2 regions of the Kocuria sp. ICS0012 genome follow, and region 1 is predicted to be linked to the other one. Evidence: riboswitches for the same ligand, from Rfam matches in the RefSeq annotation. Region 1 holds a riboswitch; the other holds the start of a gene.
What was found. Region 1 has a riboswitch for S-adenosylmethionine ahead of A5728_RS07970 (O-acetylhomoserine aminocarboxypropyltransferase/cysteine synthase family protein). Riboswitches for the same ligand answer to the same signal wherever they lie in the genome.
Positions count from the first base shown of each region.

Region 2: another riboswitch for S-adenosylmethionine. It lies ahead of A5728_RS11430 (hypothetical protein); the one in region 1 lies ahead of A5728_RS07970 (O-acetylhomoserine aminocarboxypropyltransferase/cysteine synthase family protein).

Region 1 covers NZ_LZMM01000046.1:166,785-174,280, reverse strand. Annotated here, with positions in the region: gene A5728_RS07990 (AMP-binding protein) at 1-1,139, shown strand, start outside; gene A5728_RS07985 (DUF3995 domain-containing protein) at 1,149-1,667, shown strand; gene A5728_RS07980 (succinate dehydrogenase cytochrome b subunit) at 1,813-2,787, shown strand; gene A5728_RS07975 (succinate dehydrogenase/fumarate reductase iron-sulfur subunit) at 2,787-3,482, shown strand; SAM riboswitch class I at 3,853-3,950, shown strand; gene A5728_RS07970 (O-acetylhomoserine aminocarboxypropyltransferase/cysteine synthase family protein) at 4,012-5,430, shown strand; gene A5728_RS07965 (CoA-binding protein) at 5,433-5,924, shown strand; gene A5728_RS07960 (hypothetical protein) at 6,484-7,496, shown strand, end outside.
Region 2 covers NZ_LZMM01000071.1:40,983-48,478, forward strand. Annotated here, with positions in the region: gene A5728_RS11420 (DUF6350 family protein) at 1-629, opposite strand, end outside; gene A5728_RS11425 (glycosyltransferase family 1 protein) at 748-1,911, shown strand; SAM riboswitch class IV at 2,023-2,165, shown strand; gene A5728_RS11430 (hypothetical protein) at 2,186-2,464, shown strand; gene A5728_RS11435 (BCCT family transporter) at 2,579-3,394, opposite strand; gene A5728_RS11440 (hypothetical protein) at 3,660-6,740, opposite strand; gene A5728_RS11445 (DEAD/DEAH box helicase) at 6,968-7,496, shown strand, end outside.

The sequences.
Region 1 (7,496 bases):
CCGTGAACGACCCCGCCAAGGTGGACTCCACCGTGCACTGGTGCACCGCGGACCTCGCGTGGGTCACCGCGCACACCTACGAGATCTACGGCCCGCTGGTCAACGGCGTATCCCAGGTGATCTACGAGGGCACGCCCAACACCCCGGATTACGGTCGCCACTTTGAGATCATCGAGCGCTACGGCGTGACCAACTACTACACGGCACCCACCCTGATCCGCTCGCTCATGGGCGCGTTCCCCAAGGGGCTGCCCCCGGTCTACAACCTCTCCTCGATCCGGTTGCTCGGCTCCGTGGGCGAGTCCATCAACCCGGAGGCGTGGCGCTGGTTGCGCGCCCAGGTCGGCCGCGACGAGGTGCCCTTCGTGGACACGTGGTGGCAGTCCGAGACGGGCTCGTGCGTCGCGTCCCCGCGCCCGCACGATCCGCAGTTCGCCCCTCCCGGCACGTTCGACGAGGCCGCAGCGCACACCTCCCCCAAGCCCGGTTGCGCTACGCGTGCGGTCCCCGGCGTATCTGTGCGGGTACTGGACGAGGCCGGTGAGGAAGTGGGCCCCAACCTGCAGGGCTATGCCGTGATCGACAAGATCGGCCCGTCCATGGCCCGCACGGTATGGGGCGATCCGCAGCGCTACCTGTCCTCCTACTGGGCGGCCTACGGCGAGCGCGGTTGGTTCCTGGCCGGGGACGGCGCACGCACCGATGACGAGGGCGACCTCTACATCCTGGGGCGGGTGGACGACGTGATCAACGTGAGCGGGCACCGGTTGTCGACGATCGAGATCGAATCCGCCCTGGTGACCCACCCCCACGTAGTGGAGGCCGGGGCCACCCCGATCCGCGACGCGGTAACGGGCCACGCCATTTTGGCGTGCGTGGTGCTCACGGCGGATGCGCAATCGCTGTCCACGGAAGAGGTCCGCGAGGAGCTGCGCGCGCACGTGGCCCGGGAGATCGGCCCGATCGCCAAACCGCGCGAGGTCATCGTGGTTCCGGATCTGCCCAAGACCCGTTCGGGGAAGATCACGCGCCGCCTGCTGACCCAGCTCTACGAGGGCGAGCAGCTGGGCGACCGTTCCTCGCTGCAGAACGAGGAAGCGCTAAACGCGATCGCGGAGGTCTTGGCAGGGCGTGCTTAGCTTGACCACATGAGCTTGTTGCCCCGATCCCACGGCGGTCGCGGCTGGGTCTGGTTGGCGTGTGCGGCCGGGGTCGTGCATGCCGGATTCAGCCTCTACTGGGCTTTGGGCGGGCACTGGTTGCTGGACACCGTGGGGCAGTGGACGGTACGGCTGTCCTACGAGGCACCCCTGGCGGCCGGGCTGGGGCTGGGCATGGTTTCGCTTTTCAAGCTCATGGCGGCCGTCATTCCAGTGGCGGAAGCCTACGACAGGGTGCCCTGGCGACGGTTCTGGCGGGCCATAAGTTGGGTGGGTGCTGTGGTCCTGGTGGTCTACGGCGGGACCAACACGGTGATCAGCAATGCCGTGCTCATCGGGCTCATCCGCCCGGCCACCGGATACGAGCGACTAGCCATGATCGGTCACGCATGGTTGTGGGATCCACTGTTCCTGGTCTGGGGTGCCGCGCTGCTGATCCATCTGTGGCGGTCCCGGCCGGCGCGGACGCGCCCGCACGGCACACGTGAGTCACTTATCGGGAGGTGAACATCCGCACGAAGGAGACGACCGGGGAACCCACGCCGCCAACTGCGGATGACCACCACCCAGGCTTCTTCCCGATCTGCGGGCATGACCGCGTGTGACCCCGCGAACTGTTATGCCCCGAAGGAACTTCTAAGATGGCTCAGTGATGAATTCCGCCGCGCAGCCCTCGACCGAGCGACCCGTCACCGGCACTACCCGCACGGCCACCGCCCCCGCGGACGCGTCCGTCACTGCCGGGATTGCTGCCGTGGCCGGCGATGCCTGGCAGCGCATGTTCGGGGACACCCACAGCTCCGACCTCAAGCTCGCCATGGCCGCCTCGGGCACCGTGTTGAGCGTGTTCACTGTGGGGCACATGGCCGGGAACATGCAGGTCTACCTAGGCCGGGACCACTACAACGAATACGCCGAGTTCATTCGCACGGTGGGCGCGCCGGTGCTGCCCCGCAACTCCGTGCTGTGGGTCGTGCGTATCGGGTTGATCGGAAGTGCTGCGACCCACGTGTTGGCCGGAACCGAGCTCACGCTGCGGGCCATGAGCGCCGAGGGCCGCACGGTCGCTGATGCGCTCCGGCCGATCACGTGGCGGGTGGGCGCCGCCGCTCAGAAGATACGGAACGGTTTCCCCACCGCGCCTGCCCCGAGCGGGACGCAACGGTACCGGAAAGCGGCGTTCGACGGAGCCTTCCTGGCCAGCCACTTCGACCGCCACGCGCCACGTCAGCGTCCCCGAGGCCGACGCCGCTCCGTCCCCCGAATCATCGCCCGCTCGATGCGCTCCACGGGCGCGGTGCTCGGACTGTTCACGGTGTACCACGTGCTGGACCTGACGGCGGGCGCCCGGCCTGCTGCTTCCGTAAGCCACACCCACGGTGACGCGTACGGCAACCTGGTGGCGAGCCTGTCCCGGCCGTCCGTGGCGGTGTTCTATACGGCCTCGATGGCCGCGCTCGCCGGACACATGATCCATGGCCTGCGGACCGCCGCGATGGACACCGGGGTGACCGGAACCGCCCGACGGGTACGACAGGTGGACACGATCGCTAAGGCCGTGGGCGGCGTCGTCGCCCTGGGGAACGTGAGCATTCCCGTGGCCGTACTGACCAAGGTGGTGCGCTGATGCTGTTGACCGTTCACGTGTGGCGCCAGGCGGGCGAGGACGAGCCCGGTGGCTTCGAGACCGTCCACCCCGTGCAGGCCCGCGAGGAGATGAGCGTGCTCGAATTGCTCGATGCCGTCAACGAGACGCTCGAGCGCCAGGGTGCAGAGCCGGTGAGCTTCGACGACGGCTGTCGCGAGGGCATCTGCGGCAAGTGCGGCGTGACCGTGGACGGCGTGGCCCACGGGCCGGAGAAGAACCGGGCCTCGTGCACGCAGTCGCTCAGGGCCTACCGGGACGGGGACGAGATCTTCATCGAGCCCCTGCGCGCGGGAGCGTTCCCGGTCAAGAAGGACCTGTCCGTGGACAAGAAGGCCCTGCGGCGCGTGGCCAAGGAGGCCAAGTTCCCGGTCGCGATGAAGGCATTGAACACCGCTGGGTGCATCAGCTGCGGCGCGTGCGTGGCCGCGTGCCCCAACGGCTCGGGCCAGCTCTACGTGGGCACGCTGCTCAAGGAACTGCCGCCGCTCGCTAAGACGCCCGAGGAACGCGACGAACGCTCGAGCAAGGTGCTCGACGCCGCCGAGCACGAGTTCGGCCCGTGCTCCCTGCTGGGCGATTGCACGGGGGTCTGCCCGGCGGGGCTGCCACTCGAGAACCTCACCGCGGTGGCGCGGGAGAACCTGCGCCGGAAGGACCCCGAGAAGTACGGCTGAGTTCCGCCCCGAAGCCAGCGAGCTCACCAGCAGTCGGCGACCCCGCAGGCGGGAAGTTCACCGCTTTCACCGCGGGCCCCACCGACCGGGGGCCTAACCGCGGACGGGCGGGTCAGCCCTTGCGCCACCGGGGAAAGGGCAGCCGCAACGGCCCGGCGGGACGCGCGGTGGTGCGGGCCGCCGAGCGTGAGTCCTCGACCACCGTGGCATCCGGGATCCTGCGGGCCAGAGAACGCTGGAACCTGTTCTGTAGCGTGACCTTCGCGGCGGGGCACCCGTGGCGCGCGCCCTCTGAATCAATCGCACCCGCTTTCGGGTGGCTGCGATCCGCACGGTTTGGTCCGTCACCCACGCGCGCGACACAATAGACGCACCATCCCGAGCGGCCGAGAGACCTGGATCCATGACGCCGCAGCAACCCGCAGTGCTCGGCCAACTGCACGGTGCTACCGCCAGGACCGATGGAGTGCTGCGCGGCCCCGGGCAGCTGTCGGACGGGAGCCGTACCCGGCCGACGAGGAGGACATCCATGGCCGAGCACCAGTTCGGTTTCCGCACCCGCGCCCTGCACGCCGGCGGCACCCCGGACGCCGAGCACGGCGCCCGCTCCGTGCCCATCTACCAGACCAGCTCGTTCGTCTTCAAGGACGCCGACGACGCCGCCAACCTGTTCGCGCTGCAGAAGTACGGCAACATTTACTCGCGCATCGGCAACCCCACCGTGGCGGCCCTGGAAGAGCGCATCGCCTCCCTCGAGGGCGGGATCGGGGCGGTCGCCACGTCCTCCGGGATGGCCGCCGAGTTCATCACGTTCGCCGCGCTGTGTGGCCAGGGTGACCACGTGGTGGCCTCGTCCCAGCTCTACGGCGGAACGGTCACCCAGCTGGACGTGACCCTGCGTCGCTTCGGTGTGGAAACCACCTTCGTCCCCGGGACCGAGCCCGCCGACTACAAGGCCGCGATCACCGAACACACCAAGGCCGTGTACACCGAGCTCGTGGCCAACCCTTCCGGGGAGATCGCGGATCTGGAGGGGCTCGCCGCGGTGGCCCACGAAGCAGGCGTGCCGCTCATCGTGGACGCGACGCTCAACACCCCGTACCTGTGCCGCCCGTTCGAGCACGGCGCGGACATCGTGATCCACTCGATCACCAAGTTCCTGGGCGGGCACGGTAACACTCTGGGCGGCGTGGTGGTCGAATCCGGCCGCTTCGACTGGGGCAACGGGAAGTTCCCGGCCATGACCGAACCGGTTCCCTCGTACAACAACGTGACGTGGTGGGGGAACTTCGGTGAGTACGGGTTCCTGACCAAACTGCGTTCGGAGCAGCTGCGGGACATCGGGCCGTCCTTGACCCCGCAGGCCGCGTGGAACCTGCTGCAGGGTGTGGAGACCCTCCCCCAGCGCATGGACGCCCACGTGGCCAACACGCAGGAGGTCGTGCAGTGGCTCGCCACGGATCCACGCATCTCCTACGTCAATTACGCGGGACTCGAGGGCCACCCCCACCACGAACGCGCGCAGAAGTACCTGCCCCACGGCATCGGATCCGTTTTCGCCTTCGGTGTGGCCGGCACGGACGAGTTGAGCGGCCGTGAGGTGGGCGCCCGATTCATCGGGAGCCTGCAACTGGCCTCACACCTGGCCAACATCGGGGACGCCCGCACCCTTGTGCTGCACCCCGCATCCACGACCCACCAGCAGTTGAGCTCCGAACAGCTCGCCGCGGGCGGGGTCAAGGAGGACCTGATCCGGATCTCCGTGGGTCTCGAGGACGCCGCGGACATCCTGTGGGACCTGGACCAGGCACTGAGCGCAGCCAGCGGTAGGAACCGGGACGGCGGCGTCGTCGCCCCCTCCGCCGCGCTCACGGACGCGGCGCGCACCACCCTGGACCAGGACAACAGTGCGGCGGCCTGCGCGCTGCCCGGAGCCGAAGGAGAATAGGTATGAGCACGCAACGCACCTGGGTGGGCCCCAGCGCCCCCGAACGGCTCGGCATCCTCCGAGGCACGCGCTCGATCGCGATCGTGGGGATGTCCAACAAGCCGTCCCGTGCGAGCTACTTCGTGGCCACGTACCTGCAGTCGTCGAGCCCGTACCGCGTGTACTTCGTGAACCCCGTGCTGGACGAGGTGCTGGGCCAGAAGGCCTACCCGTCGCTCGCGGAGCTGCCCGAGGTCCCGGACCTCGTGGACGTGTTCCGCAAGGACGCGGACCTGCCCGACGTGGCTCGGGAGGCCGTGGCCGTGGGCGCCAAGACCCTGTGGCTGCAGCTGGGCTCGTGGAACGAGGAAGCGGCGGCCATCGCGGAGGACGCCGGGCTGGACGTGGTGATGGACCAGTGCGTGAAGATCGAGCACGCGCGCTTCCACGGCGGTCTTCACCTGGCCGGGTTCAACACCGGAGTGATCTCCTCGAAGCGCCAGGTCCTGGCCTGAGACCGGGGCGCGACGGCGCCGGCGCGCCGCTGCCGACGCCGCTGACCGGCCACCCCCGCTGACGCCCGCACCGGAAATCGAATTTCTAGTGGAGTAAAAACAGATTTGGGCGCGAAACCCTGCTTTTACTCAGTTAAATCGCGAGGGCTATCGGCCCTGCGAGTGCGGGTCGCTCAGGGTGGAGTGCACCACGGGTGACCCCATTCGTCCACCTCGAAGCGCGAGTAGTCACCCATGGGGGCGTCGAACGATCCCGCCTCCCCGGAGCACACCAGGACCTCCTGCTGCGGGGCGTCGTCGCGGACGGCGTCCTAACCGGCCACCAAGCTCTCGAGATCTGCCTGCCACTGCTGCGTCACGGGGTGCGCCCTTCGTCGAATGCTCCACCTCCGCGTATTCCGCCGACCCCTGAGTCGGGAGGTGTCGGCATCATCACGTCACGGGCAGGCCGCTGCCACGTGGCGCGGACGAGCCCACTCCCTATGCTTGACCAGTGGAGAAGACCTGGAATGTGGTCCGAGCCACATGAGAACCGTCCGACCCCCGAGGAGTTGCTCCCGTGTCCGCCAAGAAAACCCTGCAAGTCACCCTGGCCTTCGTGGGCCTGCTGGTGGGTGCCGGTTTCGCCACCGGTCAAGAAGTCATCCAGTACTTCATCTCGTTCGGTGTCTGGGGGCTGGCCGGCGCGGTGGTCTCGGGGATCCTGATGATCGCCGCGGGTGCCGTGATCATCCACATCGGCAGCTACTTCCTGGCGGACGAGCACCGCCGGGTCTTCCGGTCCGTGTCCTCTCCCGTGGTGTCCCGGTTCCTGGACATCGCGGTGAGTCTGACCCTGCTGGCCATGGGCATCGTGATGCTCGCCGGCGCGGGTTCCACACTGGAACAACAGTTCGGGCTGCCCGCGTGGATCGGTTCGGCCATCATGGTGGTGCTCGTGATGGTCACGGGGCTGCTCAACGTCAACAAGGTCACCAACATCATCTCGGCGGTCACCCCGGCGATCTTCGTGGCCGTGATCGTGGCGTTCGGTTACACCCTGACCAAGCTCCCCGTGGATCTCGGATCGCTGCACGAGCTCGCGGTGCAGGCGGGCTCCCCCGTGAGCCCGTGGTGGCTGTCCGCGATCAACTACACGTGCATGGCCCTGATGCTGGGCGTGTCCATGTCCCTGGTGATCGGCGGCAACGCCCTCAACCCGCGCGATGCCGGCTGGGGCGGGCTGCTGGGCGGCGTGGTCTACACCGTTCTTCTGGCCATGAACGCCTTCGCCCTACTCGTGAACTTCGATGCCGTGGGCGGCTCCGAGGTGCCCATGCTCCAGCTCTTCCAGACCATGCACCCCTGGGCCGCACTCGGGATGGTTGTGGTGACGTTCGTGATGATCTACAACACGACCATCAGCATGTTCTACGCCCTGGGTCGCCGGGTCACCGTGAACCACCGCCACCGCTACGTCCCGATTTTCCTGGGCCTGTGCGCGGTGGGTTACGTGGTGAGCCTCGTGGGCTTCGGCACCCTGATGAGCGTGGTCTACCCGATCATCGGGTACGTGGGCATGGTCCTGGTGGT
Region 2 (7,496 bases), on a different contig from region 1:
CCGAGCACCGCGGCGAGCGAGCGCGAAGCGCTCCACCCGCCCACGAGGGTGCCCAACCCGGCCGGGACCAGGGGCAACAGGGCGGCCGCCACGAGGTCCACCGAGACTTGTTCGGTGCGGCTGAGCCAGCCCACGAGGGCCCCGAAGAGCGCGTACGCGAGCATCCCGGCGAAGAACGGGATCAGGAACTGACCGCGCCAGCACGCCCGGGCGATCCGGCGGCCCGCGATCACCGCGAGGCCGAACGGGATCAGCGTGAGCCCTAGAGGCACGAGCGTGACCGTCCCGCCACCGTCCAGCGACAGGCCCTGGATGGCTTGGATCGTGAGGGGCACGCAGTGCGCGAGCAACCAGACCTGACCGGCGAGCTGCAGGCTCCCGCCCGCGCCCAGGGTCGCGAAGCCCCCCGCAGCCCATACCGCACCCAGGAGCACGGTGCCCAGCAACAGGCCCACCAAGGCCACCGCGAGCAGCTCGATCACGCCCTGCAGCGCGAGCGGCATGGGCAGTCCCGGGGAGTCGTCCGGTTCGGGGCGGGGCACGTCGGCGGCGCGCACGGGGGACGAACCGTGCGACGTGAAGCGGTCGCGTACGCCCGAGACCACGCCGGGCAGTGAGGGAAGTTTCATCACCGGACATCTTTTCACGTTCACCCGCGCACCACGGGCAGCGAAGTTAGCCCGGACTTCACCTGCGGGCCACCCCCGGGTGACTCCCCCGTGAGGCGCCGGGCCCACAGTGGGAACCGTGAGAATTGCATTGGTGGCCGAACAGTTCCTCCCCCACGTCAACGGTGTCACTCATTCGGTGATCCGCGTCCTGGAACACCTGCGGGATCACGGGCACGAGGCCATGGTGATCGCCCCCTCCTACGAGAAGACCCTGTTCCTGGGCTCGGTGGACCACGTGGACGGCGTGCGGATCGAGCGCATCCCGTCCCTGCCGCTCGCGGGCTATCCCGAGGTCCGCGTGGCGAGCTGCACCGTGAGTCGCATGCAGCGCATCCTGGCCCGCTTCGCCCCGGACGTGGTGCACGTGGCGTCCCCGTTCGTGCTCGGGTGGCAGGCCATCCAGGCCGCCAAGGGTTTGGGTCTGCCGTGCGTGGCCGTGTACCAGACGGACGTGCCCGGTTACGCCGCACGCTACGGTGCATCCGTGCTGGAGACCGCCATGTGGTCCCACGTGCGTGCGATGCACAACAGTGCGACCCTCACGCTCGCTCCCTCCACGGCGTCGATCAGCCAGCTCCACGAGCACGGCGTCCAGCGGGTGCACATGTGGCGCCGCGGAGTGGACACGAGCCGGTTCCGTCCCGCGCTGCGCGATCACGCGTGGCGCGAGCGCGTGGGCGGCGGCAAGCGACTCGTGGGATACGTGGGGCGGTTGGCCCCCGAGAAGCAGGTCGCGGACCTCGCCGCGATCGACGCCCTGCCGGACACCCGGCTCGTGATCATCGGTTCCGGTCCCGGGAAGGAGTCGCTGCGCTCGGTATTGCCCAACGCGCACTTCGAGGGCTTCCTCACGGGCACCGAACTCGCCACGGCCATGGCGTCGCTGGACGTGTTCGTGCACCCCGGTGAGCACGAGACGTTCTGCCAGACCATCCAGGAAGCCATGGCCTCGGGGGTCCCAGTGGTGGCCGTGGGCCGCGGCGGTCCCCTGGACCTCGTGGACTCCTCGCGTAACGGGTGGCTCTACGCCCCGGGTGACCTGGCCGGGTTGCGCGAGCGCGTCCGGGACCTCGCGGGCGACGACGCCAAACGCCTCGCCTTCGCGCGCACCGCCCACCAGTGCGTGCAGGAGCGCACGTGGGGTGCTGTGTGCGAGCAGTTGCTGGGCCACTACGAGCGCGCTCGCACGGTCACCTCCCGGATGCGCGGCACGCGCCGCAGCGACCTGCGCACCCCATGAGAACCGCCGCCGGGTGCCAGATGTTACTCAACAGAAGCTTGGTTAAGTTTTGATGACATTCTCGGTCCGCGCCTGGCTGGTCCCCCGAATCCACGGATAGGCTCGAAGCAGCTTCACGAGATGCGCCCGCGCAACGACAAGGACGTCACCGCGCGCCCAGAGCTCCAACTCGGCGTACGCCAACCCTCGGTTCAGGGGTGGATTGGATGACGAAGCGGCCGGGGCCACACGTGTGGTTCCGGCAAGCGACCGGAAAAATCAGAGGCCCGACATCATGAACACGACAACCCAGAAATCCCACCCCGACACCCGCGAACAGTGGGTGGACGTCACCGTTCAGGCGGACCCCGCCCGGCACGTGGTGTCCATCACGGGATCGGACGGTCACGAGCACGAGTACTTCGCGGACGACGCCCGTGAGGTCGCACTCGCCGCACAGCACACACGGGGGCGCGGCCAGTGGTGCGCCAAGTACAGCCGACTCCTGGTCCCCGGGGCCTCCCGGGTGACCGGCGGGGTGTCCTTCTACAAGCTGGAGCCGATGCCCGCGTAGTCCACGCGCACACGGTCACCGCGACCGCGAACTCCACGAACGGTGCGGCCCGGGTCCGAACGGATCCGGGCCACACGCGTGTGTCGAGCGCTTCTCTGCGCTCCCGCCCGGTTCTCAGTGGGCGGTCGTGTCCCGGTCCTGGGCGATCAGCTCGGCGGCGCGTTCACCGCTCATGAAGACCGTGATGTTCGGGTTCACCGTCACGAGCTCGGGCATCACCGAGGCGTCTGCCACGCGCAATCCGCTCACGCCCTTGACGATTGCATCCAGCAGGAACGCCGTGCGCCCGGTGATGAGCACGTACAGCATGAGCCCGATCGCCAGGATGATGTTCAGCTCGGAAAGCCGCCGGATGCCCTTGTCCACGCCCAAGACGCACGAAGCCACCGCCATGAGGATCCCCAGGGCGGTCAGTGCCGACGGCACCGCCAGGTTTTCGGGGACGGCGAACAGGTAGCGCAGTCCGAAGTTCAACTGGACCACCCCGATCCCCAGGGACGTGGCCACCCCGAAGATGGTCCCCAGCAGCGCCGCGGTGTCCACGGCGTCGCCGGCGGCACCGTGGATCCGGCACCCGATCAGGGGGTAGAGAGCGGAGCGGATGCTCAGCGGCATGCCGAAGCGGTAGGCGAAGTAGCCGAATGCCATGCCCATCAGGGCGTACATGGCCCACCCCGTGAACAGGTTGAACTGGGGTTTCGCATGGTCCGGGCCCATCTTGATCGTGCCGTGCCTGCTGTCCGCGACCAGGATCACGAACACGATCGCGAGAGCGGCCGTGAGGATGTAGAACCACCCCAGCCGGGAGGCGACCCACGCGACCACGCCGCCGATCACGGCGTCGGCGTGCTCGGGTGCCTCCGTGGCCCAGGCGGACAGCGAGACAAGCAGGGTTGCCGCGGCCACGAAGACCCGCCAGTTGACGGGCAACCGGGGTGGCGCAGAGCGAGGGGCCCGGACGGGGCGGGCGGATCCGCGACGGGCGACGAGCCCGGGCGTGGGTGACGGATGGACGAGGAATCGTGTGTGGTCACGTCGGGGATGCGGGTCGGACGTCGGACGACCCGGGGTTGAGGCGCCTTACTACCAGCCGTTAGTCATGGCACGCCACCTCACTGTAGGGGAGGGCCGCGCAGCAGCCGAATGCAGCCGCGCGGCCCCACGAGCACACCCCCGTTCGCCCGGGGCGGCACTGTCAGCCCAGCAGCTTGGCCACGAGGGCGCTCGCGAACTCCTCGGAGACGTCCCCGTAGTTCAGGGAGAAGTCCTCGTCCACGAGCGGGGGCAGCAGCCCCGAGCACAGCACCGTGGCGCGCGCGTACAGCCCCGGCAGGGCGGCACCGATGGGCACGGAGAGCAACCGCAGCTCGGGATCGTAGCTGACCAACGCCGTGCCGGTGTCCCGCGCCGCGAGGTGCTTGCCGAGCCCCGAGGACACGGGACGGGCGTGACCCGAGACCACGTCCTCCGCGGTGCGGTAGGCGTAGCGCGTCTTGTGGTGGTGGTTGATCCGGTACAGCCCCGCCTGGTTGCGGTCGTCCGTGGCCTCCCACGTGGCGTCCGCGGGCACGAAGCGTTCCGCGACCCCGTTGTACTGCATCTCCTTCAGGGGCAGCCCGGCGACGACCGAGGACAACGGGGGCAGGGTGTCGAGCATGACGGGCCCGGCGTCGTAGACCACGTCGCACAGCCCCTCGGGCAGCAGCTTGCTCAGCGCGTCGAGGTCCACATCCTGGAGCATGGTGGTCGCGTGGTCCTCCGGGGACAGCACCACGACCTCACCACCCTGGGCCCCGACCGCCTGCGTCACGGCGTCCTCTTGGTCGGTCTTCCACCCGCCCGTGAGCAGGATGGAGCCGTCCACGAGCTGGGTCAGGGCCGGGGAGCACACCTGCCAGCGGCGCACCGTCCAGTTCTCGTCCCGGATCACCTCCAGGAAACCGAGGGCCTGCAGGTGACCCACGAACCATTCCTCGAAGCGCTCGGAGTCCTCGAGCTGGCGCGCCACGATGGACAGGCTCGACCGCTTGCCGCCACCCAAGAACGTGAGGATGTCCTTGAACGGCGCCCAGGACCCCGGGTACTCGCCCTCGTCCGGGCCGATGAACTGCAGTGCCTCGACCGAACCCGTCTGACCCACCGCCGAGAGCTTGGTGAGCCGGCCGGGGTAGCGCTTGGTGAGCCCGCAGAACTTGCAGCGCCCGAACACCCACGGCGCCTTGGCCTTGGGATCCATGGGGGGCAGGATCACTTTGTGCTTGCCCGTGACCATGCAGGACACGTCGGGGGCCTCGGGCAGCTCGTTGCTGCGCTCGGGGAACATCTGCCCCTCGGCGGACTCCCACCCGGCGACCTCGGGCACGGGGACCTCGTCCACGGTGGCCTCGTGGGGGTCCATGTTGTCGAACGAGCCCTGGACGTACTCATCCGGGATCTCGTCCCGCGTCACCGCGGTGACGGGCCACAACGGTTCCTCCGCGACGTGGACCATCTCACCGTCGTAGCCCAGGGAGCGTTGAGTGATGTAGTAGGAACTGTCCCGCACGCGGAACTCGAGTCGCTGCTTCACGGTGCGCCCGGAACGCAGCACTAGCGTGTAGTCGTTGGGCTTGAGGTGGCCGTCCTCGCGGGCCAGATCGGTCCCGCCCAGGCTCACCTGGAACGGTGGCACCCGGGGTGCGGTGAGCTTGGTGCTCATGAGCTTGAACGAGTGCGGGTTACGCCACTCGCACTCCACGGACAGGGGGTCGTCGCTGTCGGACGTGACGGTCAACTGCGGGGGCCGCAGGGCCGAGAACCGGTCCACGTCCCCGGGGATCCGCAGCCCGCCGGACAGGGTGATTGCGGGGACCAGGCGGGGTACAAGGGCCGAGAAGTTGTCGTTGACGGTCAGCGCGGGGTCACCGGCACGCAGCACCTGGACGTCGTCGAACAGCACCCAGCCCTCGCAGACCCCGTTCTCCCCCGGGCCCACCACGCGGTAGTCGGGAGAGGCCGAGTCGTCCAGGATCGCGCGGATCTGATCCACCCATTCAGGTTGATTGCGCACCATGATCCGGCACGGCCACGCCGCGGGGACGTGGTCCACGGAGATGAACGTGTCCGAGTACGCGTCCTTGGCGAAGACCACCACGGGCCGTGGATTACGCGTGAGGGTGAGCTCCCCCGCGGTGATCTGCAGCTGCCCGGACAGCAGCGTGTCACTCGTCATGCGGGCGTTGTACGCGGAGATCCCCAGGAACGCGTCCCCGATGTAGGACAGGAACATGGTGCGCGGGCCGACCGTGGTCGCGAGATCCACCTCCCGACCGGGCACCAGCCGCTTGGGCACCACGAAACCGAGTTCGTAGATGGGGTTGCCCACGTAGTCCGTGCCGTCCGTGAGGGACAACCCGGGGCTGCGCGAGCCCAGGTGCCGCGTGCCGCGGGCGGCGGCCGCGGCGGCGTCGTCCGGGGCGGACTCCCACGCGTCCAACTGGGCGAGCGCGACCTGCAACGCGGGATCGCGCGTGAGGGGGTTGGTCCAGATGCTGCGCAGGCTCTTGGACACATCGGTGTCCGCGATGTCGAGCCAGAAGTCGATGTAGATCCCGAGCTCCGCCGCGCTCATCCCCTGCGCCGTGGTCAGTTCGAGGTCCTCGAACATCTGGTGCAGTTGCCGCAGCTCGGACGGGCCGAACAGGGTCTGGGACAGAGCGAGGCCCACGGGACGGTGGTTCACGGCGTACGCGGACGGCAACCCGAGTTGGCCGTCGAAGGCCTCGAGCCAATAGCGCAGCGCGTCCCAGTAGGTCTCGGAGTCCTTGCGCACCGAGGTCTCGAGCGCCTTGACGTTGTCCTGGCCCGCTTGCAGCAACACCGCGAGCGGCAGGTAGAACGTGGACACGGACTTCTTGCCCGTGCGCGCCGCGAGCGCGGACATGTGCCGCCCGGCCAGGGCGAACAGGGCCAACAGCGCCACGATGGGCGGCGGGCCAATCCTGGTGAGGTCCTCGAGCTGGCGCCGGGACGTCCGGTACCACGCCTCGGTGAGCTTGTTGAACGCGTCGAACACGGACCGGCGGGAGCCGTCCGTCACGAGCAGCGGCGTCACGGAGTCGGCGAGCGCACGCAGCGTGGCCGGGCCGTCCAGGCCGAATTCCGAGCCGATCTGTTCGAGCATTTTCTCGTCCAGGTCCAGGTGGACCAGTTCCCCGGCCCTCCTGGGGCCGAAGAATGCCCGCGCCACGGCGTCGTTCCAGCGCAGGTACTCGACTTCCCGGGGTCCGGATGCCATTGCGTGGTCCCCCGTGTGGAAACCGGCAGCGTCAGCCACAAATCCTCCGTCTGCGCCGTGCGGCGCGCTCGAAACACGACAATCCCTGTCGATTATAAGTTCCCGCCCGTCGGCGGTTCACTGCCCGATCCCACCGCGCCCCCGGTTTGCACGACGACGACGCCGCTGCCCGGGCCCTCGCCCACCGGCGCCCGGCCGTGTCCGCACCGGGCGGTACGGTAGGGGCCATGGATGGTGCTGCGCAGTTCACGGACGCCCGCGGTCCGGGTGCCGCCCCGGACTGGCGCAGCGAACTCTCCCGGATCGTGCCCGGCATGAGTCCCGACAGGGTCGTGGCGGACCCGGAATCCGGACCCACCGTGGCCCTCGAACTGGACCTGACCCGGGTGCAGAACCGCACACCGAAAGCGTGGCAGGAATCACCCCGGGAGACCCCGCTGAGTCTCACGGCCCGTCCGGTGCTGCGCGGACAGCGCCACGGGTGGGTGCACACCGGCATCGACTGGGGCAACCTGGCCTCCCACGCCCGCTCCGGGCACCTGAGCGCGGAGCAACTGGACTGGTTCGAGGAGCTGCGAGCGCTCTCCGAGTCGCACCGCGGCAGTTACGCTGCGGACCGGCACCAGCTGCACATGGAGCGCTACACCTCTCCCCTGTTGTGGCCCATCCTGGGGCGCGCCCGGGGGCTCGGGATCCCGCTCGTCTCCAAGGGCACGGGAGCACCCGTGATCGTGGATCGCGACGGCCGGTTCGAGG